Regions from separate parts of the Shewanella sp. 5_MG-2023 genome, predicted to be linked through region 4. Evidence: predicted binding sites of a transcription regulator. Region 4 holds the regulator's gene; each other region holds the start of a gene.
The links. Region 4 encodes sigma-54, which starts transcription at its own class of promoters, with help from an activator protein. Its sites were predicted from a motif close to GTTGGCACGNNNNTNGNNT; they were not measured.

Region 1 (7,574 bases), on a different contig from region 4:
GTTACTGCAACATTTAGCCAATATTGAACATTTAGCCAGTCGTTTTAGCGAAGGTTGGGAGCCAAAGCTTGAATTGGTGATTGACGGCGCGCTGCCAATGGAGCCTATCATGACAGCGTTAAAGCGCATGTCTGAGCATAATATTCCTACCAAGATACAACTTAACATGGAATTTTTAGGCGGCGTTCAACATCGTTTTGAGCGAGATAAAGCCGATTTAATGCTGGTTAAGGATTACCTTGCAGGGCCTTATTTTTCTGCCCAACAACTGCCACCAGTGACCAGTTTATTGGTTTGCTCATCGCAGCATCCTCTTGCTGAGTTATCCGGTGTTACCCTGACTGATCTGCAGCAACATGTAGAATTAACCATTGAAGACTCATCGCCGCAAAAACTACACCGAGACGAGTTACAGTTTGGCGGCGACAAAGTGTTTTACTTATCAGGCTTTATTATGAAGAAAAATGCCTTACTAAAAGGGCTAGGTTTTGGCTGGATGCCGGAGTTTCTTATTAATGATGAGCTTACGGGCAAGAATTTAGCCATAGTAGATTTTGTTGGTGGCCATAGATTTAGATTTACCCCGCAGTTAGTATCGACCCTAGAAAGGCCACTTGGGCGGGCGGGCCGATTATTTACTGAGTTAATTTCAGAAGAATTTGCAACTTTTAATCAATCAACTAATGATCAAAAAATTAGTCATTCGGCCATTGGTTAGTTATGGATTGCATAAGTATTATCGTTTTACTGTTAAGGATTTAAATGAAGTATTGGTTAATGAAATCGGAACCTGATGAGTTCAGCATTGACGATTTAGCAGCATGTTTACCACAGTCAGAACCCTGGCAAGGGATACGTAATTATCAGGCGAGAAACTTTTTACGGGATGAGGTAAAAACAGGAGATTTAGTGCTGTTTTACCATTCCAGCTGTAAAGTTCCCGCTGTTGTGGGGATTGCCGAGGTGACCTCAGATGCGGTGACTGATTTAAGCGCCTTTGATAATCAAAGCCCTTATTTTGATCCTAAATCAGATAAACAAAAACCGAGATGGGTTGCAGTAGATATTCGTTTTATTCAAAAGTTAACCCGCATTATTACCTTGGCGCAGTTAAAAGCAGATCCAAAACTTGCTGACATGGTATTAGTAAGTAAAGGCGCTAGGTTGAGTGTTCAACCAGTGACAGAAGAAGAGTTCAACTATATCGTTGCCTTATAAATGCTTTATAAATGCCTTAAACATAAAAAAGGAGTGCTAATAAATTAGCGCTCCTTTTTTAACATTCAATAGTAACAGCAATTAAAATTGGTTTAGATTAATAGCTTTCTTTTGCCACTATGGTTTGTCCAATCGGCGTGAGGCTCAATAAAGCCAGCTTCACATGTTGTATAGCAAACGGAATACCAATGATAGTGATAAAACAAGCTAGAGCATGGGTGAGGTGACCGATGGCCAACCAAATACCGAAAAATAAAAACCAGATTACATTACCTATCATCCCTAATGGACCGGTACCAAAGTCTTCTGTGCCTGATAGGTGTTTACGATTTACATTTTCTTGGCCGAATGGCCAAAATGCCATTTCACCAATGACGAAACAGGCTCGGCCAAAGGGGATACCGATAATACTAATAAAACATAAGAGCCCAGCTAGCCACCAAGCTAAGCCCATTATAAAGCCGCCCATGATGAACCAAGCGATATTAAAAACTAATCTTAATACTGACATCTAAAATCCCTTACTTGTTGTAATCACGTACTATTTTTAATCGTGCTTTGTACAGTTTGTTAGTCGAACTATGCACTATTGAAGCGAAATCTGTGCCACATTATTTATATTTTTTATCTTGCTGAATTTAAACGATAATTTTATAAGGTATATTGTCTCTTAAACTCTCAGCATAAATAGGTTAGTTAAAAACAACATTTTTTAGTTAAAATAATAACTCTACTCATTGATGTTGAGATAAACATGTTTGCCACCACACCAGTACAAACCATTCGATTTGCAGAGCAGGCGATATTTGTAAAACGCGATGATTTACTCCACCCGGATTTCAGTGGTAACAAAGCGCGAAAATTTCAATATTTTCTCGAGCAAGATTTCCCTCTAGTAAAAAAACTGGTTGGCTATGGCTCAGCGCAAGCAAATTCGCTGCACTCTTTAGCTGCCTTAGCCAAAATGCGCGGCTGGCAACTTGATTATTATGTTGACCATATAGCTGGCTATCTTAAGCAAAACCCCCAAGGAAACTATAAAGCGGCCTTAGACAACGGCGCCAACATCATTGAAAAGCCAGCGGGTATTGAGCTGAACCTAGAGACTTATGTACAACAAGATATTCAAGCGCCGTTTGAATCGAACAAACAGCTTGTCGTTAAGAGTACGGTGTTTGTTCCCGAAGGCGGGCGTTGTGAATATGCTCAGCTAGGGCTTGATCAACTAGGGCGAGAGATTATTGAATGGCTTAAACAAAATAATATGAAAAAGTTAGAGCTATTTCTTCCTTCAGGTACAGGTACCACGGCACTTTACTTACAACGTTTTTTTGTCGAATTCAGTAAAACAGCCAGCAGATCAGACCTCTCGCTGCCCAGTGTAACGGTATTAACCTGCAGCTGTGTTGGCGGTGATGAATATCTCACTAAGCAGTTTTATCAATTAACCGATAATACTGACTATCATCCAAGGATCATCTCTAATGGTAAAAAGTATCATTTTGGTAAGTTGAACCGTCAGTGTTATGACATGTGGCAACACGTCAATAAGCAAGGTATTGAATTTGAATTGTTGTATGACCCAGTTGGTTTCATCATGCTGGAGCATTATCTAAATACTGCAAACCTAAGCGGCGATGACTTAAACAAAGGTGCTGCTGTTCCTGTGATGTATTTACATCAAGGGGGCTTGCTGGGTAATCCAAGCATGTTAGCGCGCTACAAAAGGAAATATCAACAGCAAGGATGATAGCGGGTTTATATCTAGGCTAGATAAGCATTCATTAGAGACAATATTGAAAATTGATTTGAATTATGACGTTGGAGAGTTGCTTAGAGAAGGATTTGAAAAGTGCTCTTGGGTGAGGGTAACTTCATGTTGCTCAGTTCTAATAAACGTCCGGTAAGGTGTGAGAGGAAATACCGAGAAGCGATGTCTATTGAGTAACTGAGCAAATGAATAACGCAAGCGTTAAAAGTCTTACTTGTTAGCCGTAAGTAACCATTTCATAAATGTTAACGCTTCAGTGCGCTTAGAAAAAGTTGTTTTAGTTTTACCTTGGCTATCGGTAAAAGCTATTGAGTTTTTATTTGATGATATTGAATTAACAGGGAAATTAACTGTAATTTCATGACCATTTATGTTGTATGACATGTGCCACACTCCTTTTTAATTTTCACCTTTTTGGTGAATAAGTAATAACAATATTTATCCTTAAGCAGTTGTGTTGCGTAAGTTTAGATTTATGTGCTTAAGTTCACTGTGCTTATTACACTTACAAGTAGGCTGGTTTGATCAATTTTATTTTTAATCGCCAATTTACTTGCTGTAGTTAGTTGAACATAGGCATATGACAAACAAATGACAGAGAACAACTTAGCAAATGACTTGTAGTGTGGGTTTACTGCATGTAGTGAGTGACTAACAGAAGGGTAAACAAATAATTACAAGAAAACTTAAATACACAGAGGATATTAGTTATATATTTTTTATATAGCAATACATTTTTTACAATTCAGGACAATTAATGGATAAAAGGTGAACTTAATCGCCCTTTATCTGAATATTTATCCAACAAAAGCAGCAACACACTGTACTTTGTGGCGACTTATCCTCAGTTAGGGTAAATAATCTAGCTAAGTCGACGATAAGCATAACTGTTATAAAAACCGCAAAAAAAGAGTGCTTTGTGTCATTAAAGCACTCTTTTATCTTTAAAATCAGAGTCAGTGTTAAGCCGTTGATTAATAAATCAGTTCGCCTATTGGGTTGAGTAGCTTACTGATCCCTTTAGTAAAATATAAAGGCGCATCAACAACGGTATAACATAAACACCCCTCAACTGTTTTAGGGCTGTGCTCATGGTCACTATTAAGTAACAAAAAGTCACCTGCGCTGTAGGTGTTGTATTCATCGCTGAATTCGCCTGCTAACAACAAGGTCAACTCTTGGCCTTTATGGGTGTGCTGTGGGATTTCGCCGTTTTTATCAATATGCAGTAAACTCGCTCTTGCTTGTTTCTCGCCGGTGTCGAGTCTTAACCGACTGACTTTACCTATACCTTGCCAATGGTTTTCTACTTGCTGGCGAAATGCAGCCGGTAAATTGTATTGCTGACCTTTGACCTTGACTGCGACCTTGGTTTGCTTTGGCGATACATCAACGGCATCATCCATTTGCATCATAGTGTTAAGCATGGCTTCAAGCTCTGCATCCATAGCTTCATTTATGCTTGAATCTAGTGATGCTGTGGGTTGCGCATTTAAGCTGTTTTCAGCAGCAAACAAAGTTAGTTGCTCAATTTTATCGGCGCAATGACGACACAGTTCACAATGGGCTGACACGGCCAATGATAGAGACAAAGGCAGTTCTCCTTTGGCATGGAGAGACAGTAATTGCTCATCGGGGTGATAATTAATCATAATGTTTCTCCATGAAGCCTTTTAACTTCTCTAATCCTAATCTGAGTCTTGATTTAACCGTGCCAATGGGCACTTTCAATTTATCTGCCAGTTCTTGCTGAGTGAGCTCTTGCATGTAAATGCCTTGCACCACCTGTTTTTGCAGCGGCGGTAGTGACTCAACGTGTTTAAGCAAGGTGGCAGACAATTTGAAGTCATTTTCAGTTTCATCGCTGCCATCAGAATCGAATAGAGACCAAATATCGTCACCAAACGCATCTTCACGGTTATGTTGCACTTTACGCAACATGTCAAAGCACTGATTACGCATGACTGTGAACACCCAAGTGCTTACTGCAGCTTTATCAACATTATAAAGATGGGCTTTAGTCCATACTCGGGTCATGGTTTCTTGAACTAAGTCCATGGCTAAGCCTTGTTGGCTCAAACGTTGGATCCCAAAAGAACGTATTTTGGGCGAAAAATGAGCAAACAGCTTAGCAAAAGCAGCTTTATCTCTATGATTTGCAACACGTAGCATTAAGCCTGCAAGCATCTGGGCTTCGACATCATTTTTATCGGTTGATTTCATGGCAGTATCTATTGCTTTTGTATTTTTAGATAACATACCTTTATCATAACGACTTTGAACCGTTTGTGATTGAAAATTTTGCATTTATTTTCACTCGCATCGTCAGTGTTAAGAGAGCTTTAGTCACATATATTGCATTAATCTGTTTTATATAGCAGGTTAAAAGCTGACTAAATCCGAAAGTTACTTGTTGATACGCAAAAGGATGAAAGATGGTTCAAAAAAGGCTTAAAAATGTGCAACTTTTTTATCATTTATTACTAAGAGTTAAAAATTTGAGTGGTTTGCTTTGAGTTAAAGTCGCTAACCACCTGATTTTGAATGCGTTAAGATTACTTAATAATGCTGGTGATCAAGGCTTGGGTCATTTCGTGATTATGACTATTAATGCACTGGTACTTTTCCTCTGGGCTAATGGGCATTATCTCTAACCAGCGCTGACAGACCCATGACAAATTATTAAAGTCGTCATCTTTATAGTGAGATAATTGTTGTGGGTACTGCTGTAAAATCTCTTGTAAGGTTTTCTTTAAAAAATGTTGTTTGGGCTTTATATCTGTTTGCGGCCAATCGGGGATTAAACTGACATCACCTCTTTTTAAACCATCAGCTTCAGTATCGAACTGATTGATTTTAAACCGCTGTTTACCTTCGATACTAATACCTAATAGTCCATCGTCTAGCGTTTCAAAATCGATAATATGAACCCAAGTTCCTAAAGGCATGAGTTGGTTGTCACTGGTTAGCATGCATAAGCCAAAACCTTCACCTGATTTAAGTGATTCAGTCACTAAACGTTTATATCTTGGTTCAAAAATGCGCAATTGCGTGAAGCCTTGAGGTAACAAGCAAATGGATAATGGGAACAGAGGCAATTTCATAACAGCACCTTTATTACTAACTTAATGATGAATGTAGTATTCATGTTTTCAATAGTTTATACGGTGATATTGAGGGTAATGATCACTATTGTTTTACCCAAATTAATTGCTGAGTATCAATGCCTAATGCGGTCATTTTTTCTGTGAATCTGAGTTTATGCTCGGCAGAGATGTTAGGTGTGCGCGATAAAATCCACGCATAATCATTGTTTGGACCTATCACTAACGAACTTATATAGTTTCCGTTGTTATCTTCCATCAAATCATGGATTTGATAGGCACCATAAAACGGCCCAAAAAAAGAGACTTTTAAACGGCCAATATTGTCCGTTTCAATGAAGTAGGCTTTACCCTCTGCTTCACTCCAACGTGCTTTTTCGTCTGAATAACCTCGATTGATGACCACAACTTTATCGTCATCAACAGAATAGTTGGCTGTGACTTTTGAAAGGCCTCTTTCAAATGAATGGTCAAGTCTGGCGATTTCATACCAGCTACCGAGGTAATTGTTGAGTTTAAAGTTTTCAACCACAGTCACTTTATTATCGAGCATAGTGCAAGCGCTTGTTCCGCTAACTAGCAAGGCACACAAGGCGATGCTTTTTATGTTGTTATAAACCTTGGTCGATGTCATTTGTTGTGATCCCTATAGTTTTATCTTGAGTTGAATTTGCACTAATTACTCATGTTACGTACGATGCTGCCGATAAGATCTATATTAAAATTTATTAGGTTAATATCTGTTCTAAATGATGTTTTACAGCCAATCTTATTTAGTCAATGTCGCTGTTGTATCCGCTAAAAATTTTTTAATGGCTAGTAGAACCAAGGTCGAGTTAACGAGAAATAATAATGAAAAAAATGCTGGATTCAGTCGATCAACGTACTAAATTAGTCGGTGAGAACCGTTTAGAGTTACTGTTGTTCAAAATTAGTGCCACCCAATTATTTGCTATTAACGTGTTCAAAGTCAAAGAGGTCGTTAAGCTTCCGCCTTTAAGCGCATTACCTGGCAGTAACCCAAACATTAGTGGTGTTGCCAACATTCGTGGTATGTCTATTCCAGTGATTAATTTGCGCGGTGCTATTGGCTTTAGCCCTATGCCAGTCTCAGATGACTGTAATTTGATTATTACTGAGTATAACCGCAGTGTGCAGGGCTTTTTAGTTGGCAAGGTAGAGCATATTGTCAATATGACCTGGGGCGATATTATGCCGCCGCCAAAGTCTGCTGGGGCTAATAACTATTTAACGGCTATCACTAAACTGCAAGATAATGATGTACAAAGATTGGTCTCTATTATTGATGTCGAAAAGGTGCTAGCTGAGATCATTGATTACGACATTACCTTATCAGAAGGCGTACTTGATCAACAATTAGTGGCGCACATGCCGGGCCGAAAAGTATTAATTGTTGATGACTCCGCCACGGCTAGAAAACAAGTACGCGACACCCTCAGTCAACTGGGGATTAAAATCAT
Region 2 (7,574 bases), on a different contig from region 4:
AAAAATAATGATCAATAGTAGAATGTTTTTCTTCATAATATTCTAACTAGCTTGATTGGCCAGGTTACCTCTAAACTTCAATTTTAATTAGCAATGATAAGGCTAAACATTCTCAATGTTATCTTTGTCAGAAGTTTGACTTTTTTCATTGAAATCGTCGCTTAAATGCGATGTGACCACAATCAAGCAAAAACTATGCCTATAGCTAAATTTAAGCGCTAAACCAGCAAATTGGCATAAATTACTGTGTTACAATTTGCGAAAATGGTTTTACTGTCGCTTTAAAACACTGGTTAACAGTGAACTCTAATAATAAATCCCACTAGGGAAAGTATTCATAAAACAAGGCAGGGTTATGTCGAGCATTCTTGATTCAGTTAATAAACGTACCCAACTGGTAGGCCAAAATAGACTGGAGTTACTGCTTTTTAAACTTAATGGTCGCCAACGTTTCGGTATCAACGTTTTTAAAGTAAAAGAAGTATTACAGTGTCCGCCACTGACAAAGTTACCCCGTTTAAGCCCAATGATTAAAGGCATTGCTCACATTCGGGGCTCGACTATTTCAGTGATTGATTTAAGTGCGGCAACCGGTGGCCGTCCGTTGGCATCGACTGAAAATTGCTTCATCATTATTGCTGAGTATAACCGCAGTATTCAGGGCTTTTTGGTTAGCTCAGTAGAGCGCATTATTAATATGAATTGGGAATCAATTATGCCACCGCCACAAGGGGCTGGGCGCAACTCTTATTTAACTGCAGTAACCGAAATCGAAGGTGAATTGGTTGAGATTTTAGATGTTGAAAAAATTCTTGATGAAATATCACCAGTAAAAACGGAATTAAGCCAAGCTGCCAGTGATGCTATTACCATTGATAAAGAGCAGCATTACCATATTATGGTGATTGATGACTCTGCAGTTGCTCGTAAGCAAATTATCCGTTCATTATCGTCATTGAACCTGCAAATTGACACCGCTATTGATGGTAAAGATGCCTTAGAGAAATTAAAAGCGATTGCCACTGAGATGGATAATGTTGCCGATGAAATTCCACTGATTATTTCAGACATTGAAATGCCAGAAATGGATGGCTATACCTTAACGGCGGAAATTCGCGACGATCCAAAACTTAAAGATATTAAAGTGGTGCTGCATACTTCATTAAGTGGCGTGTTTAATCAGGCCATGGTTGAAAAGGTCGGCGCAAACGACTTTATCGCTAAGTTTAATCCCGATGAGTTAGCGTCAGCGGTCAACAAACATCTCATTTTATAATAATTCAATCTACAACCTAGGGCTGATGATTCACCATAGATTGTAGATTTCACGTTTGTTACCAAGCGCTCGGTAACCAAACAAAGCGGCGGCTTTAGATTGCAAACAATGTAAAGCGCCTCTTTAAAATAGGATGTAAAAGTGCCGAACAAATCACTTGCTGAAGCAGAATATAATCAGTTTAAGCTTTTTTTAGAGCAACACAGTGGCATTGTATTAGGTGACAACAAGCAATATTTAGTAAAAAGTCGCTTAGCGCCTTTAATGGGCAAGCATGATTTGCCCTCATTATCGGAAGTGGTTAAGCGCTCAATGAAGCCAATGGAGCGGCATTTACGGGCGGAAGTGATTGACGCGATGACCACAAATGAAACTCTGTGGTTTAGAGACAAATACCCGTTTGAATTACTTCATGATGCTTTATTACCTGAATATAGCCGCTTAGGTCGGCCGTTAAAAATATGGTCAGCCGCTTGCTCGTCAGGGCAGGAGCCCTATTCATTGGCAATGACTATTTTAGAGTATCAGCAGCGTAAGCCGGGGGCATTGCCTGGTAGCGCGACGATCCAAGCCACCGATTTATCACCTTCAATGCTAGCACGTTGTAAAAAGGCCGAATATGACAGCTTAGCCTTAGCCCGTGGGCTATCAGATGAGCGAAAGCGACAATTTTTTGATCCAATGCCGTCAGGTCATATGAAAGTGAAAGATAATGTTCAGCGGTTAGTGAATTTTAGAAGTCATAACCTGCTTGAAAGTTATAGCTTATTGGGTAAGTTCGATATTATCTTTTGTCGTAATGTGTTGATTTATTTTTCTCCAGAGGCAAAAGCTAAAATTTTGCGGCAATTTGCTGCCGCCCTTAATCCCAATGGGATTTTATTTTTAGGGGCGTCAGAATCTATCTCAGGTTTAAGTGATGAATTTACGATGGTGCGTTGTAACCCAGGGATTTACTATCAAAAGAAAAATATATTGTAAGTTTATGAATTAATATGTTTTTAGTTAATAAAATGCCGACTTACGTCGGCATTTTTCATTTTTATCCTTTCTCATCTTAAAACCGCAATATTTTGGCATAAGGTTTGCTTTGTTAGTGACAGTTAGCTGATGGAGGCAATTTTATGGCGATTAATTTTGAAAATGGTTTAGGGGTACATCAATACTCGTTGGGCATACGTGCTCAAAGGGCTGAAGTGCTATCTAGTAATATCGCCAATGCCAATACCCCGGGTTACAAAGCCCGTGATGTAGACTTTGCCTCTGCCATGAATAGCGCCCGCTCTCATCAGCAAGGGCTGCAAATGAGTCAAACAACTGACAAGCACTTTGACCTTAAAGCGTTAAGCCAAGAGCATGTGCAGTTTCGGGTGCCAAATCAGCCAGACACAGGTGACGGTAATACGGTGGATATGCAAGAAGAGCAATCTGCATTTATGCAAAACTCTTTGGAATATCAAATGTCACTGGGCTTTCTTGAAAGTAAGTTTTCTGGCATGCGTAAAGCCATTAGAGGTGATTAATTATGAGTCTTTTTAATATTTTTAATGTGTCAGGCTCGGGTATGTCTGCGCAATCGGTGCGCTTAAATACCACCGCCAGTAATATTGCTAATGCCAACACAGTATCAAGCAGTGTCGGTGAGACCTATAGAGCTCGTCATCCTATTTTTGAGGCTGAAATGGCCAAAGCCAGTCATCAGCAAAATAGTTCTCATAGTGTCAGTGTTAAAGGCGTTGTAGAAAGCGATAAACCGTTATTAAAAGAATTCTCACCTAATCATCCAATGGCTGATAACGATGGGTTTATTTATAAACCCAATGTCAATGTGATGGAAGAAATGGCCGATATGATTTCTGCTTCTCGGTCATATCAAATGAATGTTCAAGTGGCTGATGCCGCCAAATCAATGTTGCAGCAAACGCTTCGTATGGGTAAGTAATATGAATTTAGTTGGAGGTAAACAATGAGCCTCGTTAATCCTTACAGTAGTCAGTCATTACCGCAGTTGCAGACGTCTACCACGGCTTCCACCGTCTCCACTAATTCAGTGGCGACAAACTCACAAACTACACAGGTATCAGACAGTAGCTTTTTAGATAGCCTAACTGCTGCGCAATCAGCTAGCACCACCGAAACTGGTGAAGCTAAAAGCCAAGAGCTAACCCAATCGGATTTCTTTGCGCTTTTGAGTCAACAGCTGTCAATGCAGGACCCGTTTAAACCTGTTGAAAACGATCAGATGATCGCACAAATGGCGTCCTTCGCGACCGTTGATGGTATTGCCAACTTAAATGCTGAAATTTTGAATTTGAACAGTGTGATGAGCTCAAGTCAGGCATTACAAGCCTCGGGCTTAGTGGGGCAAAAGGTGCTCATTCCATCAGATATTGGCCATGTCTCAGAAGAAAACCCAGTCATTAACGGTGTCATTAGTACGCCACAGCCAATCGATACCATTACCGTCACCATTGAAGACGAGTCAGGCCAAGTGATTAAAACCTTTGAGGTTGATGGCTCTGCAGGCGGCAACATTGATGTCAGCTGGGATGGCCTTGATAAAGATGGCGAACCCGTAGAAGAAGGCATGTATGCCATTAAAGCTAACGGTAAAGTTGATGGCAACGCCGAAGATTTAGCGGTTTCAACTTATGCCCATGTCACTAGTGTGTCTTTAGGCAGTGTCGCCAGCGGTCCGATCCTTAACCTCAGAGGCCTAGGTGGTATTCAATTGTCTGATGTACTGGCAGTGGCAGAAAGTTAATAACACAAACAATAATAAGCTGCCAGAAATCTGGCAGCCACACAGAACCTAATTTAAAGCGCTAAGAGGTGATTTATGTCGTTTAATATTGCATTGAGTGGTATCGCAGCTGCTCAAAAAGATCTCAACACCACGGCTAATAACATTGCCAACGTCAATACCATTGGTTTTAAAGAGTCTCGCGCTGAATTTGCCGATGTTTATGCTAATTCAATTTTTTCAAATGGTAATACCGCAGTGGGCGGCGGCGCAACCACAACTCACGTAGCGCAACAGTTTCAGCAAGGTAGCTTACTGTTTACCAACAACTCCTTAGATATGGCTATTAGTGGCGGTGGTTTCTTTGTTACTTCATCTGAAGCGGGCAGCCAAGATCATGCATTCACCCGTGCTGGTGCATTTAAAGTAAACTCAGAAAGTTTTATGACAGATTCAGCCGGTAACTATTTACAGGGTTTCCCTGTGGATGCTGATGGTAATTCGACTTCAGTGAGTTTAACCACCACCCAACCGATTAAAATCCCCGATACTGCAGGTAGCCCAGTGAAAACCGGTAACGTTGGTTTTCAAATGAACCTCAATGTTGGTGATGAAGAACTTGATCCCGCAAACTTTGATCCAGATGACGCAGATACTTACAATAACTCAACCTCAGTAACGATTTATGATTCACTTGGTGAGGCTCATATCTTGACCACTTATTTTGTTAAACCAGAAGGTGGTTCCCATACTGGTGAGAATAACTGGGTTGCCTTTTATGCTGTTGATGGCAAGCAAGTGGATATTGATGCGCCAACGGGTGGTTCATTCCCAACAGATACTACTGGTGATGGTATTGCTGATTCAACTGGTACCGCTGAAAACGCATCCGGCTGGAAAGGCTCAGTACTTACATTTAATGATGCCGGAACTTATACAGGATCTGATCCTGCGGTAGTGTCTACGGTTGAACTAGGTAGTAATGGCGCAGGTGTTATCGGCACCGGCGCTGACGGCTCGCAAAAGGTGAACATCGATTTTAATAATCCTACTCAATACGCCTCACCGTTTGAAGTGACAGAGTTAACCCAAGATGGCACCACAGTCGGGCGCTTAACCAATGTCGGTGTCGGCGATGACGGTTTAGTAACAGCCAGTTACAGTAACGGTTCAACCGTGCCATTAGCTCGGGTAGCATTAGTACGCTTTTCTAATGAGCAAGGCTTAACTCAAGTAGGTAATACCTCTTGGAAAGCCAGCTTAGACTCAGGCCCAGCACTAGCAGGTGAGGCCAATAGCGGCACTTTTGGTAGTATTCGCTCGTCAGCACTTGAGCAATCAAATGTTGATTTAACCACCGAGCTGGTGGATTTGATTTCAGCTCAACGTAACTTCCAAGCCAACTCACGTACCCTTGAAGTGAACAATACCCTTAACCAAACGGTATTGCAGATCCGCTAATTAATCTCGCGCTTTAGTAAACTCGCGCTTTAGTAAACTCGCGCTTTAGTAAAGAGTTGCCGCCATGGCAACTCTTTGCCTTATTGTTCACCTCATTCTTCACCTCGTTACTACAGCCATTAACCTGCCCAATATTGCTTATCTTGTAAATTTCCCCGCTGTTTATAACTGCAAATTTCATCTAAAACTCAAACCCTTAATTTTTTGGCACGTTGATTGCTAGTTCTGTGTATATCTTTTGTTATGAAGAAAGTTTGACGGAGCGGTAAATGGACAAATTACTTTATGTTGCCATGAGCGGCGCTAAGCAGAATATGAATGCTTTGGCGGTGCGAGCCAACAATTTAGCTAATGTGAATACTGACGGCTTTAGAGCTGATTTGGTTCAAGCACGCTCTATGCAAGCTTTTGGCGAAGGTTTACCGACTCGTGTTTTTGCAATGACAGAAAGCCCCGGGCATAACTTTGACTCTGGCCCACTTAAAACCACAGGTCGTGATTTAGATATTGCCGTTAAAGATAAAGGCTGGATAGCTGTGCAAGCTGCTGATGGCGGTGAAGCCTATACCCGTTCAGGCAGTCTAAATTTTGACACTACCGGCTTACTCACTAATGCGCGTGGCAATCCGATTATGGGGGAGGCTGGGCCAATTGTGCTGCCACTGCCGGTTGAAAAAGTGCAAATCTCCCCTGACGGTATTATCTCGGTTAGACCCCAAGGCGCCACAGCCGACATAGTCGAAGAAGTTGCGCGGATTAAATTGGTTAACCCCAACAACGCCGACATGATGCGCGGTGAGGATGGCTTGTTTCGTTTAACCACAGGGCAAAACATCCCTAATGATCCCAATGTTCAAGTTGAAAGTGGCGCAGTTGAAGGCAGTAATGTCAATGCGGTATCTGAAATGGTGGCGCTAATTGATATTCAGCGCCAATACGAAATGCAAGTGAAGATGATGAAAAACGCCGAAGATCTTGATCGCGCCTCGTCAGCTTTAATGAGAATTAGTTAGGAGTAATTATTATGCATCCTGCTTTATGGATCAGTAAAACCGGCCTAGATGCCCAACAAACCGACATTTCGGTTATTTCTAACAACGTGGCCAACGCCAGTACCATTGGCTATAAAAAAAGCCGCGCAGTGTTTGAAGATTTGCTTTATCAAACCGTTAACCAAGCGGGCGGCGTCAGTGCTGATAACACCAAACTACCTAATGGCTTAAACCTCGGTGCGGGTACCAAAGTGGTTGCCACGCAAAAGATGTTTACCCAAGGCAATATGTTAACCACAGACAATGCCTTAGATCTAATGATTGAAGGTCCAGGCTTTTTTGAAGTTGAAATGCCAGATGGCACCGCAGCTTATACCCGTAACGGCCAATTTAGCCTAGATGAAAATGGCCAAATTGTGACCCCAGGTTCGGGTTATGTCATCCAGCCTGCCATCACCATTCCTGATGATGCCACTTCAATCACAGTGTCATCTGAAGGTGAAGTTTCAGTGAAACTTTCAGGTGCTACAGAAAATACCGTCATTGGTCAGTTAGCCATGAGCGACTTTATTAATCCATCAGGGTTAGACCCACTAGGGCAAAACCTTTACACCGAAACCGGTGCCAGTGGCACGCCGATTCAGGGCACGGCTTCATTGGATGGTTTAGGGGCTATTCGTCAAGGGGCGCTTGAAACGTCAAATGTTAACGTGACTGAAGAACTGGTTAACTTGATCCAAAGTCAACGTAATTACGAAATGAACTCGAAAGTGATATCAGCTGTTGATCAGATGATGTCTTACGTAACACAGAACTTATAAGCTTTGATGATAAGAGAGGGGATGATGAATAAGGTTTTAGTCTTAGCATCAGCATTTGTGATGCTGGGTTGCAGCTCAACTCAGCAAAAACCCATAGCCGATGATCCATTTTATGCGCCTGTTTACCCAGAAGCGCCGCCAACCCAAATGGTGTCAACGGGTTCAATTTACATGGATCATCAATCATCCAGTTTGTACTCGGATATTCGTGCCCACAAAGTGGGTGACATTATTACCGTATTGCTTAATGAGTCGACCCAAGCGAAGAAAAGTGCCAATAA
Region 3 (7,574 bases), on a different contig from region 4:
GAGTATGCCTGTTTAGGCTTTTGTTAATAGTATTGTTGTTGATATTCTGGTATTGAAGTAGGTAAATATTGTGAGCACAGATCTAGTATTAGATTCAGATAAAGTCGATAGCACAGGGATTCAGCAGGAAAATAAACCTGGCTTGAAAAGCTCGTTTGGTAGTGCTGACTTTATGCGTCAAATCACTATGATATTGGCTTTAGCTGTATGTCTTGTGCTGGCAGTATTTATGATTATTTGGGCGCAAGAGCCTGAATATAGGCCGTTAGGGCAAATGGAAACTGCTGAAATGATCCAAGTATTGGACGTTTTAGATAAGAATAAAATTGCCTATAAAATCTCCGGCGATGTAGTCAGTATTCCTGAAAACAAATATCAAAATGTCAAACTGCTGCTGGGCCGTGCAGGCGTTGAAGCCAGTAGTCAACCAACCGATTATTTAAGCCAAGACAGCGGTTTTGGTGTTAGTCAGCGCATGGAGCAAGCCCGCCTAAAACAAAGCCAAGAAGTTAATTTAGCCAGAGTGATAGAAGAGCTAAAAAGTATTAGCCGCGCCAAAGTGATATTAGCTATTCCCAAAGAAAATGTGTTTGCCCGTAATAAATCTAAACCTAGCGCTACCGTAGTTGTGAGCGTTCGTCGTGGTAGCCTTGGCCAAGAAGAAATTGACTCTATCGTTGATATTGTCGCCTCAGCAGTACAAGGCTTAGAGCCAAGCCGGGTGACAGTGACCGATTCAAATGGCCGCCTGCTAAATTCAGGTAGCCAAGATGGCGCCTCCTCAAGAGCCCGCCGCGAGCTTGAATTAGTGCAGCATCAAGAAGCAGAATATCGTAACAAAATCGATTCGATATTAATGCCTATTCTAGGCCCTGAAAACTTCACTTCTCAAGTGGATGTCAACATGGACTTCACCGCGATTGAGCAAACCGCGAAACGCTTTTCGCCTGATTTACCCGCTGTACGCAGTGAAATGACCATAGAGCGTAATTCAAGCGGTCAATCAATGGGTGGCATTCCAGGGGCATTAACCAATCAGCCTCCTATGGATTCAGATATTCCACAAGAAGCAGGCGCAGAGCAAACTACAGCGGTTAATGGCAATAGCCATCGAGAAGCAACCCGTAATTTTGAACTTGATACCACCATCAGCCATACCCGCCAGCAAGTGGGTGTGGTGCGCAGAGTCAGTGTGTCGGTGGCCATTGATTATAAACCGGGACCTGCTGATGAAAGTGGCATAGTGACCCGCATTCCGCGCACCGAACAAGAGCTAACCAATATTCGTCGCTTACTTGAAGGGGCGATGGGCTTTACCAGTCAACGTGGTGATAGCTTAGAAGTGGTCACAGTACCGTTTATGAACCAGCTTATTGAAGAGCTGCCCGCCGCTGAAATGTGGGAGCAGCCTTGGTTTTGGCGCGCGGTGAGATTGGTGTTAGGGGCGTTTTTAGTCTTAGTGCTGATTTTGTTTGTGATTCGCCCTATGTTAAATCGTTTGTTTAATAACGACGAAGTCGAGATGCCCGAAGAGCCGCGCTTAGGTCATGAATTGGCTGAGATTGAAGATCAGTATGCCGCCGATACCTTGGGTATGCTCAATAGCCAACAAGCAGATTATAGCTATGCCGATGATGGCTCGATTCAAATACCAAACCTGCATAAAGATGATGATATGATTAAGTCGATTAGGGCATTAGTGGCTAATGAACCTGAACTTTCTACCCAAGTAATTAAGAGTTGGTTACAAGAAGATGGCAAATAATACTCTGGCAGCACCCGTAGGCGAACAGGCTAGTCTTGAAGAGCTGAGTGGCATTGATAAAACTGCTATTTTGTTACTGAGCTTAAGTGAAGCAGATGCCGCCTCAATCTTAAAGCACTTAGAGCCAAAACAAGTGCAAAAAGTCGGTATGGCCATGGCCGCCATGCAAGACTTTGGTCAAGAGAAAGTCATTGGGGTGCATAAGCTGTTTTTGGAAGAGATTCAGAAGTTTTCTTCCATTGGTTTTAACAGTGAAGAGTTTGTCCGCAAAGCATTAACTGCGGCCCTAGGTGAAGACAAAGCCGGTAATTTGATTGAACAAATTATTATGGGCAGTGGCGCTAAAGGCTTAGATTCGCTTAAGTGGATGGATGCACGCCAAGTGGCGACCATTATTCAAAACGAGCATCCACAAATCCAAACTATTGTTTTATCTTATTTAGAACCTGATCAAGCGGCTGAAATCTTCAGTCAGTTCCCTGAAAATACCCGTTTAGATTTAATGATGCGCATTGCTAACTTAGAAGAAGTTCAACCAGCAGCTTTGCAAGAATTAAACGACATCATGGAAAAACAATTTGCCGGACAAGGCGGCGCACAAGCTGCGAAAATGGGCGGCTTGAAAGCGGCGGCCAATATCATGAACTTCCTTGATACGGGTGTTGAAGGCCAGATCATGGAAACCATGCGTGAATCTGATGAAGAAATGGCGCAGCAAATTCAAGATCTGATGTTTGTGTTTGAAAACTTAATTGATGTAGATGATCGCGGTATTCAAGCTTTGCTGCGTGAAGTTCAACAAGATGTGCTAATGAAAGCATTAAAAGGTGCTGATGATCAGTTATCTGACAAAATTATTGGTAATATGTCTAAGCGAGCAGGTGAGCTATTACGTGATGATCTTGAAGCCATGGGGCCGATAAGGATCAGTGAAGTGGAAATGGCTCAAAAAGAGATCCTTGCGATTGCGCGTCGATTAAGCGACAGCGGCGAAATTATGCTCGGTGGCGGCGGTGGTGATGAGTTCCTATAGTCCGATTTAAGCCGATTTTATAACGAGGTACAACCAGACCAATCATGACTAAAGCTAATAACAATAATAACCTAACAGAAGTTGATGAAGATTTTAGCCATTGGCAATTACCGGATGTTTCCCAACAAAAAACTGACACTGGCTCAAATTTATTTGGCCAACTAGGACGTCAAAATTCCCAGCCTGTTGCTGAAGACAAGCCCCTTTTACCGCCTACCATGGCTGAAATAGAGCAAATTCGAGTTGAAGCTGAACAAGAAGGTTTTGAGCAAGGCCAGCTTGATGGGCTAGCGAAAGGCACGGAGCAAGGTCGGCTTGAAGGTTTAGAGCAAGGTCACGCTGAAGGCTTTAGCCAAGGAGAACAACAAGGTTATGAAGTGGGTTTAGCCAAAGCTAATGAGATGCTTGAGCGTTTATCTGGCTTAGTTGAGCAATTTGAGCAACCCTTATTAGTGCTTGATGCTGAAATTGAAGCTGAGCTATTACAGCTATCCATTAATCTGACCAAATCCATCGTCGGTAATGAATTACAAACTCATCCTGAACATATTTTATCTGTACTGCGTCAAGGGGTAGATTCGTTACCGATTAAAAAACAACAAGTCACTCTGAGGTTTAGCCCAGATGATGCTGCACTTGTTAATCAATTATACAGTGAAGCGCAATTAGCTAAGAATCGTTGGGAAATTGAAGCTGATCCATCTCTTAAAAACGGTGACTGCATCATTCACAGCGAGCGCTCCAGTGTCGACTTACGAGTTGAAGCGCGTATGAGTCAAGCTCTTAGTGGCTTGCAGCAACAGGTCGCAGCGATTCAGGCCAATGTGCAAACGATTAAGTCAGATTCAAGTCACTACACCACTAGCATTGCCGAGGATGCTAGCGAATGTAGCCTTAAGGTGGTGGGAGCAAAGCGGGATCAACTCACTGATGACAATGTTTCTTCTGTCGTACATGAAGAGGGTTTACACCTTGTTGATGAGGTAGATGATGCTAAATCGCCAACATCAGTTACTAAATAAATTTAAACTTCATAGTAATAAAGTCACCCCCATTCGGCCTGTGGCCAGTGGTCAGCTGGTTAGGGTTGTTGGCTTAACCCTCGAAGCTACCGGCTGTAGAGCCCCTGTTGGCAGTTTATGCTCTATCGAAACCATGGCCGGTGAGCTAGTGGCTGAAGTCGTTGGATTTGATGATGAATTACTTTATCTCATGCCCGTTGATGAATTAAGAGGGGTGTTACCGGGAGCAAGAGTGCAGCCTTTAGGTGAGCAGTCAGGGTTAAATGTCGGCTTAAGTTTACTTGGTAGAGTTTTAGACGGTAGTGGTTTACCCCTTGATGGCCTTGGACCATTAAATACTGAGCAACATGCCTCGCGCCATGCGCCGCCTATTAACCCTTTATCGCGCCGCGCGATTACCGAACCATTAGATGTGGGGGTTAGAGCCATTAATGCCATGTTGACCGTAGGTAAAGGCCAGCGGATGGGCCTGTTTGCCGGCTCTGGTGTGGGTAAAAGTGTGCTGTTAGGCATGATGACTCGCGGCACCACTGCTGACATTATTGTGGTGGGGCTGGTGGGTGAACGTGGCCGTGAAGTAAAAGAGTTTATTGAAGAGATTTTAGGCCCAGAAGGCCGAGCCAGATCTGTGGTGGTCGCAGCACCTGCTGATACTTCACCATTGATGCGATTACGCGCCTGTGAAACCTCAACACGTATTGCGGAGTATTTTAGAGACCTTGGCTATAACGTATTGTTATTGATGGACAGTTTAACCCGTTACGCCCAAGCCCAGCGTGAAGTAGCCTTGGCAGTGGGTGAGCCTCCGGCGACCAAAGGTTATCCGCCATCGGTGTTTGCTAAATTACCCCGCTTGGTCGAACGGGCAGGTAACGGCGGCCCAGGTCAAGGTTCGATTACCGCATTTTATACCGTGCTTACCGAAGGTGATGATCAACAAGATCCCATTGCCGATGCGTCACGGGCGATTTTAGATGGTCATATTGTGTTATCAAGAACGCTGGCAGATTCTGGCCATTACCCCGCGATTGATATTGAGCAGTCCATTAGCCGCGTCGCACCTATGGTGATTAGCACTGAGCATTTAGAGTCCATGCGTCTGGTTAAACAGATGTATTCACTTTATCAGCAAAACAGAGACTTAATTTCAATTGGGGCTTATTCCCAAGGCAGCGATCCACGCATTGATAACGCTATTCGGTTACAACCAGCGATGAATGCATTTTTACGCCAAGGATTTAAAGATGTTATTTCCTTTGATAACAGTCAAACCATGGTTGGGCAGATTGCTGCTCAGTGTAAATAATGCGCCGGGCTGATCCATTAATCACAGTGCTTAAACTCAATAAAGAAGCAGAAGAACAGGCGGCTTTACAGCTTAAATCTGCACAATTAGAACTACAAAAATGTGAGGGGCAATTAGAGGCGTTAAATAATTATCGTCTCGAGTACATGAAGCAAATGAATGAAAATCAAGGCAAAACGCTAAGTGCCAGTGAATATCATTCTTTTCATGAATTTATTAAGCAAATTGACCAAGCACTAGTGCAGCAAGTTAATACCGTTAAAGAAGCACAAAATCAGACCCAACATCGACAAGTTAATTGGCAGCAAAAGCAACAAAAGCGTAAAGCGGTTGAATTGTTGTTAGCTAAAAATGATCAAAAAGCTCAGCAAATAGCCAATAAACAAGAGCAAAAAGCCTCAGATGAATTTGCGATGCAGCAGTTTATTCGTAAAACCCCGCGTTAAATTCCCTTATCCGTTTTTAGCCTAATTAATTTTTATTCTGGCACTCTTATTGCTTGGTTCGTTATTAATAATAAAAGCGTCAGCAATGTGACTTTCATAATTTTATAGCACCAATAGGTTTTCGGTGTTATTAACTCGGAGTTTGTTATGCAGCAAGTGAGTAATATTTTACTTGGAAATAGCAATAAAATAGCGAATTCCCCAACGGGAGAGACGCCGCAAGGTACTGATAGCTCATCTTTTTTATCGGCGCTTAATCAAGTTTCTCAAACTGATGAGATGCAGGGTAACACTGAGCAAGCTTCTGAAAATAACACAGATATCAATCTGGTGGATGACAATGCCTCACAAGAGCATATTGCTGCAGAAACCGATATTGCTTTAATCTTTGCTCAAATTGACTTAGCAGAAAATTTTGAAACCAATAGCCAACCAACAGGTGGCAACATATTGCCGCTGGCTATTGAGGCCGATTCAGCTGAACTGTCACAAGAGGCTTTAGGTAACTTAGCTGAAGCGATTTCAATGCCCCAAATAGATGCTATGGCAGCAGATACCGACAGTTCAACTACAGAATTTTTAAGTGACTATTCAGCTGAGCAACTACAAAATTTATCTGAATTTAGTGCAATGTCTGCAGCTGAGTTGTCAGCATTATCAGTCAAGGAGTTAAATCAGCTGATCACTGACTTTAACCAGCAAACTCCCATCCAAGGTGGAGCCTTACTCCCTTTGATTGAGTTAGCAACAACCAGCGCCATAGATAATGCTGAAAAACCAGCCCTTGCACTTAGCAGTGGCTTTAGTTCAATTCATAAAAACATAATGGATAACAATAGCGCTGCTGTTGATGTAAACAAAAACCTAGTTGATGTAAACAAAGGCTTAGTTGATGCAAACAAAACTTTAGGCGATCCTGACAGTATTGAAGTCAAAATAACCTCAAAGGAATCTGGGGTTAACCTGAGTAAAGCTGAGTTCTCGGTATCCATGGATAAGTCTGCTATTCCTTCCTCTGCCAATAGTCCTAGTAGTAATGCCCTAGCAAATAATGCCATTGCCCTTAGCGCTGGTGAGTTTACTCTTGATGCAGAATCTGTGGATCTCAAGGCGATACAAAATCAAAGTAGCTTAACGTCAGTGCATAAAAGTGACGTGCCGCAATTTCAATTATCGTTACGCCAAGGAGCTGAGTCGGTAGGGCAAATGCAGGAGATGATCCAAAAGTTCGCCCCTGTGATGAAGCAACAACTCATGACTATGGTAGGACAGGGCATTCAACATGCGGAAATTCGATTAGATCCGGCAGAGCTTGGCCATATGGTGGTCAGAGTTCAAGTTAATGGCGATCAAACCCAAGTGCAATTTCAAGTGGCGCAGACACAAACCCGAGACCTATTGGAGCAAGCTATTCCGCGGCTACGGGAAATGCTAGCAGAAGAAGGGCTGCAATTGGCTGACAGTCATGTTTCTCAAGACGGCGAACAGCAGAAAAACGCTGATTATGATGAGTCGAGTGCTAGTAATGACAGGCTTTTGGATGAAATTTCAGCACAAGAACTTGAGATAGTCACAAAACATGCCATGAGTGGCAGTTCAGCTATAGATTATTACGCTTAAGTCGGTAACCTATGGGTTAATGATCGCAAAATCAAAAACTAAGCTGAAACTTAGTTAACACAATAATAACAACAGCGTGATGGAATCATTTATGCCAGAAGAAGCTTCTTTAGAATTAACTACCCAGAACCCACCAAAAAGTATCAATAAAATGATTATTTTTTTGGTGGTTGGCATGTTGCTGCTGGCAGGCATTGCTGTGACAGTGCTGTTTTTTATTGGCGACAATGCGAAAGCGACTGCAAACTCACCTGCAACTGACATAAGTACTGCAACTGTAGTAACTGATGCTGCTACTGGTAAGGCAAATTATGTGGGTATGCCAAGACCATTTTTATTCAATCTAGCGGGTGCTAATCGTTCACGTTTAGTTGAAATAAAA
Region 4 (7,574 bases):
CGCACATCGACGCTAATGGCGACAAGCTCGTTACTATCTTTAAGCTGTTCAAGCAGGCTGCCAATCAGTGGCAGTGGCAGGTTATCAACACAGTAATAACCTAAATCTTCAAGCACTCTCAGTGCGACTGATTTTCCTGAACCTGAACGTCCCGATACGATGACAAGTTTCATGCAGTAATAACCTGATAAAGTTCTGTAGCGTCATGACTCTTTCGAAGTCGTTTAAGTATCAATTTATCACTGAGTTTCTCTGCCATGCTAGATAATGTGCTTAGGTGTTGCTGGCACTGATCTGCAGGTACAAGAAGCGCAAATAAAATATCTACAGGTTGCTTGTCTATGGCATCAAAGGCGATTGGCTCTTCGCATTTGATTAAAATAGCAATGGGTTCTTCGATATTATCTAAGCGCCCATGTGGAATTGCTATGCCATTTCCTATACCTGTACTGCCCATTTTTTCACGCGCTATTAGACTTTCAAAAATAGCCTGTGAAGAAAGGGTTGGGTACTGGGCAGCCATTAAATTGCTGATTAATTCCAGTACCTTTTTCTTACTGCCCGGAGTGGCACAGGTAGTGCACGCCGGCTGCAGGATGGTACGAAGTTCCATCGTTAATGCTTAGTGAGTTTCTCTTTATGTTTAATTACCTGACGGTCTAGCTTATCTATCAGGGCGTCTATTGCCACATACATATCAGCGTTACGCGATACAGCAAACACTTCACCGCCTTTTAGGTGCAGTTTGGCTTCGGCAATCTGTTGTAGCTTTTGAACATCGAGCACAACGTGAACATTATTGATCTGTTCGAAGTGTCGTTCAAGCTTTGAAAATTTTGTTTGCACGTATTCCCGTAAAGATTGAGTTATTTCAATATGGTTTCCAGTCAGGTTAATTTGCATAGGTCATCCTCCAATAACAAAAGTTATAAGCTTTTGCGTTGGTTTGAGGGAGGGATGAGCATTGCCTCTCGATATTTGGCTATCGTACGTCGAGCAACGTTAATCCCTTGTTCAGCCAATAGTGTCGCCATTTTACTATCACTAAGAGGCTTTTTCGGGTTTTCTGCAGCTACGAGCTTTTTAATAAATGCGCGAATTGCTGTAGAAGAGCATTCTCCACCATCATCGGTACTTACATGGCTTGAGAAAAAATATTTTAGTTCAAAAAGTCCACGGGGGGTATGCATGTATTTTTGGGTCGTGACCCGTGAAATGGTCGACTCGTGCATTTCAACCGCTTCAGCAATATCATTGAGCACCATCGGCTTCATGGCTTCTTCACCGAACTCAAAGAAACCTTGCTGAAATTGTACGATACAGTTAGCCACTTTTAGTAAGGTTTCATTACGGCTATCGATGCTTTTGATAAACCATTTGGCTTCTTGTAAATGACCACGAATAAATTGGCTGTCAGCTTGGCTTGAACCGCCTTTGGCCATAGCTGCATATTGCTGATTAACGCCAATTTTAGGCATGTTATCGGGATTTAGCTCGACCACCCAGCGACCATTCTTTTTAAGTACAGTAACATCAGGAATGACGTACTCATCTTTAATGGGGGTAATTTGCAAGCCTGGACGTGGATTGAGCGTTTGAATAAATTCAATGGCTTCACGTAAATCATCTTCTTTAAGCTTGGTTTTACGCATCAGTAACCTAAAGTCACGACCGGCGATTAAATCAAGATGATCTTTAATCAGTAACTTAACATTATCTATGCAAGGAATTTCATTAGGGTATTGGCCTAATTGAATTAATAGACACTCACTTAAATCTCGCGCTGCAATGCCGACGGGATCGAAGTGTTGTACCCGTTTAAGTACAGCTTCAACTTCATCGAGTTCGATATCGTCAGTGCCTAAGGATTGCAAAATGTCTTCAACGCTCTGGGTGAGGTAACCGCGCTCATCAATGGCATCAATAATGGCGGTTGCAATCACTAAGTCATTTTCAGAAAAGGGAGTGAGGTTTTTTTGCCATTCAAGATGCTCATACAAGCCTTCACTGGTTTCGCCTTGAAACGGCATATCATTACCGCTCGATACTGCGCCAGAGCCAGAAGTCGGCGAGGCGGTATACACCTCATCCCATGTGGTATCCATAGGGAGTTCTTCAGGCATAGAATCTTTAGTGAGCGATTCAGTGGTATCAACCGTTGAGGTGTCTTTTTCTATGGTGACTTGGCTATTATCACTAAAATCGGTGTCAGTTTGCAGGGCGTTTTCTTTTACGGGCTCTTTGGCTTTAGTGAATTCGTCTTCAAGCTCTAATAGCGGGTTTGAATCAAGTGCTTGTTGAATTTCTTGCTGTAGCTCCAATGAGGAAAGTTGCAATAAGCGAATCGCTTGTTGCAACTGTGGGGTCATGGTTAAGTGTTGACCCATTTTGAGTTGGAGTGAGGCTTTCATGTACCGCTTGTCCCTAATTGAATTACATCATCGCGACGAACAGTGTGGGCGCTAGTTTATGATCCTAGAAAAATAGACTAGATTAAGGTTTGTTGTTGGCCGCGAATGCCATACTAAAAACTGAATAGTGCTAACTATAGCTTGAATTGTTCACCTAAGTATACCGACCTAACTTGCTGATTGACTAAGATCTCAGCAGGTGTTCCTTCAGCAATCAAGTTTCCGTGACTCACAATATATGCTCGCTCACACACATCAAGTGTTTCACGGACATTATGGTCGGTAATTAGCACCCCTAAACCACGGCTTTTAAGTTGTTGAATAATTTTCTTGATGTCGATTACTGAGATAGGATCTACCCCTGCAAAAGGTTCATCTAATAAAATAAACTTAGGATTTGCCGCTAATGCGCGTGCAATTTCAACTCGGCGACGCTCGCCTCCCGATAACGCCATACCTTGGCTATCACGGATATGAGTTATGTTAAATTCTTCTAATAAATGTTCCAGTTCTTCAATGCGCTGCTCATTTGATAAGCTTTTGCGAGTTTGAAGCACTGCCATTATATTATCGTGTACTGTGAGCTTACGAAAAATACTGGCTTCTTGAGGTAAGTAGCCAATGCCTTTTCGGGCGCGCAAATGCATTGGATCTGCGGTTAAATCATCTTCATCGATCAGAATGCGGCCCTTATCACTTTTGACTAGGCCTACGACCATATAAAAGGTGGTGGTTTTACCCGCGCCATTAGGGCCAAGTAAGCCAACAATTTGGCCGGTTTTTACCGTCAGGCTGACATCTTTTACTACCTGGCGACTTTTATAACTCTTAGCGAGATTTTCAGCGGTTAACGTAATTTGGGTCATTAGTCATTTTGCTCAGCTGCTGGGGCTGACAATGTCGCCTGCGCCTCAGCGTTAAGTGATTCAGTTACTTCGGGTGTTTCAGTTGAGTTCACAGCCTCTACAGCAGATAAATTGTTGTTTTCAATTATAGCTGGTGGCGTGTCATCACCGGGTTTAGCGCTGTCTGGTAAATGTGGTTGCTCATCTTTTTTCTTTTCAGAATCAATCAAGTCTGGGTGACTTTCTGGTTGAAAAATAGTGATAACCCGATCTTCACCAGTACCGGTGCTTTCAGCAATTAACTGCTGCTTTTCAATGTTGTAGCTAATTAGGTTACCAGTAACCTGGCTGCCAGCTTGGTCCAATTTAGCATTACCCGTTAAGGTTAAAATGCTAGTGGCAAGCTCATATTTAATTTCATCGGCACTGGCAGTACCAATACGGCCATCATCTAACTCTTGGGAAAATGTCGCAGGGTTACCTGTGGCAACCATGGTTTTTTGGGTGCCGCTTTCGGTGCCAAATGCGCGTAATTGGTCGGCATTAATGTTAATCGACCCTTGAGTCACATTAACTGGGCCATAGAAGATGACCTGATTGTTTTTTATGTCAGCTTTTTGGCTCACAGCTGCGACTTTAAGCTCTTGCTGTAAATCGCCTTCTTTTGCATAGGCGCTGGCAATACTGACTACACTGAGTAGTGAGGCAATCAAAAGTTTACTTTGCTTCATACGTTCCTTCTACTTGACTTAAAAGTTCAAGTTCTTGAGCATTTAAATCAGCATACAGGCCTAAACCTTGTATATTAAAATCTGACCCAGTAACAAAAATTTGTCTATCTGAGGTCAAAATCATGGTGTTCATATCGAGTGCCAACATGGTGGTTGTCAAAGATTGTAATGGCTCGTCGATGTTTATTGCATCAATAATAACATTATTTTCTAAAACTACTTTGCCTGTTTCATTATTCAGCTTGCCTAAATCTGCGCTTAATTGCCATTCGGCTTCACCATTTTCAGGATAAATAAGGTAGACAGGCTCAGTAAACATGGTTTCATTACTTTGCTGAAAGTGCTCCATGTATTTCGCTGAGACTCGGCTTTGCACTAAACCTTGCTCATTAAATTCAGTGGTGCGTAAGTCATTGGCGATAAAATCAGGGCGAGCAGGGGCAGGCAATTTACTTGCCTCCATCTGACTACGTTTAACTTGTACTTGCCAATAAAGGACTAAGGCTGCGCCAAAAAATCCGATAATAGCGAAGGTCACTCGGCTCATATACTCATTCCGTGGGCATTTTCAAACTTATCTTGGCTAAGTAATAGCAAATCGGTGAGTTCACGTAATGCGCCATTTCCGCCGTTAATGGTGGTGGTCATATGGCAATGTTGTTTAACATAAGGATGGCCATCAGCCACACAAACTGCAAGGCCAACCTGTTTCATCACAGGTAAGTCAACCATGTCATCACCAATATAGGCGACTTCATCTGGGCTAACGCCATAGGTATCTAACAGGCTTTGGTAAGGCACTAGTTTATCATCAACACCCTGATAAATATGAGTGACACCTAAAGCGGTCATTCTATTTTCCACAATGGCAGATTTACGCCCGGTTATCACAGCAACATGAATATTACTGGTTAAAATAGAGCGAATGCCATAACCATCACGGGTATGAAATGCTTTTAACTCTTCCCCTGCATTACTTAAATAAATACGGCCATCGGAAAATACCCCATCGACATCGCAAATAAGCAGCTTAATTTTTTTGGCTTTTTGCCAAACATCATCAGAGATTGGGCCGTAAAAACCTTGGTGCAGTGTTTCGTGTAATGACATGTTAAATGACTCCAGCTTTAACCATATCGAGCATGTTAAGTGCGCCGACTGGGCGTTGGTTCTCGTCTACGACAATTAAACCGTTAATACTTTTTTCTTCCATAATCTGTAATGCTTGCGCGGCTAAAATACCTGGGCTGATGGTAATGCAGTTGGTTGTCATTACATCGGCAATAGCGGTAGTACGCAGGTTCACTTCAGCATCGATGACGCGGCGTAAATCACCGTCAGTAAAGATCCCGACTAGCTTGTCTGCATTATCGATCACTGCAGTCATACCTAAACCTTTATTTGAGATCTCATATAGGGTTTCAGTAATGCAGAGCTCACTTTTCACCTGTGGAATATCAGCGCCTTTGTGCATTACATCGCTGACTTTAAGTAATAGTTTACGACCTAAAGATCCACCAGGGTGGGATAGGGCGAAATCATCACGGGTAAAGCCTTTCGCTTGCAATAATGCTACGGCCAAGGCGTCACCCATCACCAAGGTTGCGGTAGTGCTTGATGTTGGTGCTAGCCCTAATGGGCAGGCCTCTTCAGGCACTTCAATACATAAATGCAGTTTAGATAGCTTGGCCATATTGGATTCTGGTTTACCCGTAATCGCGATTACCGGGACACCCATGCGCTGTATAACGGGCATTAAGGTGAGAATTTCACTGGCTTCACCAGAATTTGATATGGCTAAAATAATATCATTTTTTGCCAGAGCGCCTAAGTCGCCATGGCTTGCTTCGCCAGGGTGAACAAAAAATGCAGGCGTGCCTGTGCTGGCGAGTGTGGCAGAAATCTTATTGCCAATGTGGCCAGATTTGCCCATGCCCATGACAATGACTTTGCCTTTACATTCTAAAATGAGTTCACAGGCTTGGCCAAACTCGTCTGAGTCTACATATTGATAAAGGTTATCTAATGCTGCCTTTTCAATATCAATGACTTGACGACCCCATTGGCGCAATTGTGTTTGTTCTGTCATATGTATCTCTCTATTGTCCAAAGCGATTTCGGGTTACGCTTTGGTGAGTCACACATCTTTATGCCCCATTATTGTGATTGAAATAAGACAACTTGGTACGCAATAAAGACGATTAATAAAAGGGCTCCATGCCAGCGAGTAAGCTGCTTTTTAGCGCCACTCGATAATACCAGTACTGCTAATGCGGTGCTGGTTGCTAGTACCATGTAAAAATCTCGACCGCTTGCATTTATGTCGATTTCACCTGGGGCAATCAGCCCTGGAATGGCCAGCACTGCTAAAATATTAAAAATGTTTGAGCCAACAATATTACCAATCGCGAGGTCGTCTTCTTTTTTTAGGACGCCAGCGATGCATGCTGCTAGTTCCGGTAAACTGGTGCCAATGGCAATAATGGTCAAGCCGATGACCAGATCTGACAAGCCAAATGTCTTGGCAATGCCTACCGCGCCCGTCACCATCCAGTCTGCCGAGAGTGGCAATAACACCATACCAACAATGATCCAGATAATAGCATGTAATGTGGGTACATTTTTAGGGATCTCTGCGTCAGACTCATCAGCTAGGACATCTTTTTTCTTATTTCGCATCGCGCTCCAAATGAAATAGCCCATCAAGGCGAAAAATGCGATTAATAATACCCCACCTTCAACACGGGTGAGCATGCCGTCGTGAATAAGGTAGCCAGCTAATACGGTTGCCGCAATCATGATTGGAATTTCACGCTTTAAGGTTTCTGAGCGAACTGAAATAGCCCCAAACAATGCGGTAACCCCTAATATCAAGGTGATGTTAGCCACGTTTGAGCCGAGCACGTTACCAATTGCAGTATCGCTCATGCCTTCCATTGATGCGGTGGCAGCAACCAGCATTTCTGGCGCTGAGCTGCCCATGGCCACAATGGTTAAACCGATTAACATTGGTGGCAGGCCTAAGTTTCTAGCAAAGGCGGCAGCTCCGTAAACAAAGCGATCTGCGCTCCAAACTAATGCGCCCAATCCGACGATGAGCATCATGATATTAAAAAGCATCTTGTTCCAATTATTTGAGTTATGGCGATATTTTTGTCAGATATTAACAAAAATCATCGCTATTGCGAAAATTGTTAGGGATTGTAACGCATGGTGATTGATTTGTTGTAGGTTCTTACACAATTTCGTACACTTCAGCTCTACATCTCGTTCTCTAGGAAGGCTATTATTTCCTCTATAGACATGTCTACTCCAAGTTTAGAGCCCACTAGGTCAGCCCTTGTAGAAGTTAAGAACATGGGCTTTAGCCGAGGGACTAAGGTTATCTTTGATGATATCAGTCTCAGCATTCCAACTGGCAAAGTGACCGCCATTATGGGGCCAAGTGGCATAGGTAAAACCACCTTACTTAAACTTATCGGCGGTCAATTAACCCCTGATAGTGGTGAGGTGCTTTTTGCTGGGCAAAACATTCACCAACTGAAGCGGCAACAATTATTTGAGCAGCGAAAGCGCATGAGTATGTT

Region 1: a site for sigma-54 is predicted at 1,811-1,829, ahead of Q4557_RS10595 (YccF domain-containing protein). Genes of this name have one in related genera too.
Region 2: a site for sigma-54 is predicted at 5,684-5,702, ahead of flgF (flagellar basal-body rod protein FlgF). Genes of this name have one in related genera too.
Region 3: a site for sigma-54 is predicted at 5,609-5,627, ahead of Q4557_RS14220 (flagellar hook-length control protein FliK). Genes of this name have one in related genera too.

What each region holds. Positions count from the first base shown of each region.
Region 1 is NZ_JAUORC010000015.1:50,828-58,401, reverse strand. It holds gene Q4557_RS10605 (LysR family transcriptional regulator) at 1-718, shown strand, start outside; gene Q4557_RS10600 (EVE domain-containing protein) at 763-1,218, shown strand; gene Q4557_RS10595 (YccF domain-containing protein) at 1,316-1,729, opposite strand; gene Q4557_RS10590 (1-aminocyclopropane-1-carboxylate deaminase/D-cysteine desulfhydrase) at 1,973-2,968, shown strand; gene Q4557_RS10585 (hypothetical protein) at 3,200-3,373, opposite strand; gene Q4557_RS10580 (ChrR family anti-sigma-E factor) at 3,964-4,641, opposite strand; gene Q4557_RS10575 (sigma-70 family RNA polymerase sigma factor) at 4,634-5,296, opposite strand; gene Q4557_RS10570 (LON peptidase substrate-binding domain-containing protein) at 5,545-6,093, opposite strand; gene Q4557_RS10565 (lipocalin family protein) at 6,179-6,727, opposite strand; gene Q4557_RS10560 (chemotaxis protein CheV) at 6,946-7,574, shown strand, end outside.
Region 2 is NZ_JAUORC010000035.1:33,483-41,056, forward strand. It holds gene flgA (flagellar basal body P-ring formation chaperone FlgA) at 1-36, opposite strand, end outside; gene Q4557_RS17700 (chemotaxis protein CheV) at 356-1,276, shown strand; gene Q4557_RS17705 (protein-glutamate O-methyltransferase CheR) at 1,418-2,257, shown strand; gene flgB (flagellar basal body rod protein FlgB) at 2,401-2,799, shown strand; gene flgC (flagellar basal body rod protein FlgC) at 2,802-3,218, shown strand; gene flgD (flagellar hook assembly protein FlgD) at 3,243-4,040, shown strand; gene flgE (flagellar hook protein FlgE) at 4,116-5,480, shown strand; gene flgF (flagellar basal-body rod protein FlgF) at 5,750-6,493, shown strand; gene flgG (flagellar basal-body rod protein FlgG) at 6,505-7,293, shown strand; gene flgH (flagellar basal body L-ring protein FlgH) at 7,318-7,574, shown strand, end outside.
Region 3 is NZ_JAUORC010000023.1:7,964-15,537, forward strand. It holds gene fliE (flagellar hook-basal body complex protein FliE) at 1-16, shown strand, start outside; gene fliF (flagellar basal-body MS-ring/collar protein FliF) at 71-1,765, shown strand; gene fliG (flagellar motor switch protein FliG) at 1,755-2,798, shown strand; gene fliH (flagellar assembly protein FliH) at 2,843-3,820, shown strand; gene fliI (flagellar protein export ATPase FliI) at 3,789-5,126, shown strand; gene fliJ (flagellar export protein FliJ) at 5,126-5,572, shown strand; gene Q4557_RS14220 (flagellar hook-length control protein FliK) at 5,720-7,192, shown strand; gene fliL (flagellar basal body-associated protein FliL) at 7,284-7,574, shown strand, end outside.
Region 4 is NZ_JAUORC010000027.1:5,806-13,379, forward strand. It holds gene rapZ (RNase adapter RapZ) at 1-173, opposite strand, end outside; gene ptsN (PTS IIA-like nitrogen regulatory protein PtsN) at 170-613, opposite strand; gene hpf (ribosome hibernation promoting factor) at 616-903, opposite strand; gene Q4557_RS15605 (RNA polymerase factor sigma-54) at 927-2,411, opposite strand; gene lptB (LPS export ABC transporter ATP-binding protein) at 2,546-3,277, opposite strand; gene lptA (lipopolysaccharide transport periplasmic protein LptA) at 3,277-3,987, opposite strand; gene lptC (LPS export ABC transporter periplasmic protein LptC) at 3,974-4,534, opposite strand; gene kdsC (3-deoxy-manno-octulosonate-8-phosphatase KdsC) at 4,531-5,097, opposite strand; gene Q4557_RS15630 (KpsF/GutQ family sugar-phosphate isomerase) at 5,099-6,076, opposite strand; gene Q4557_RS15635 (calcium/sodium antiporter) at 6,145-7,107, opposite strand; gene Q4557_RS15640 (ATP-binding cassette domain-containing protein) at 7,291-7,574, shown strand, end outside.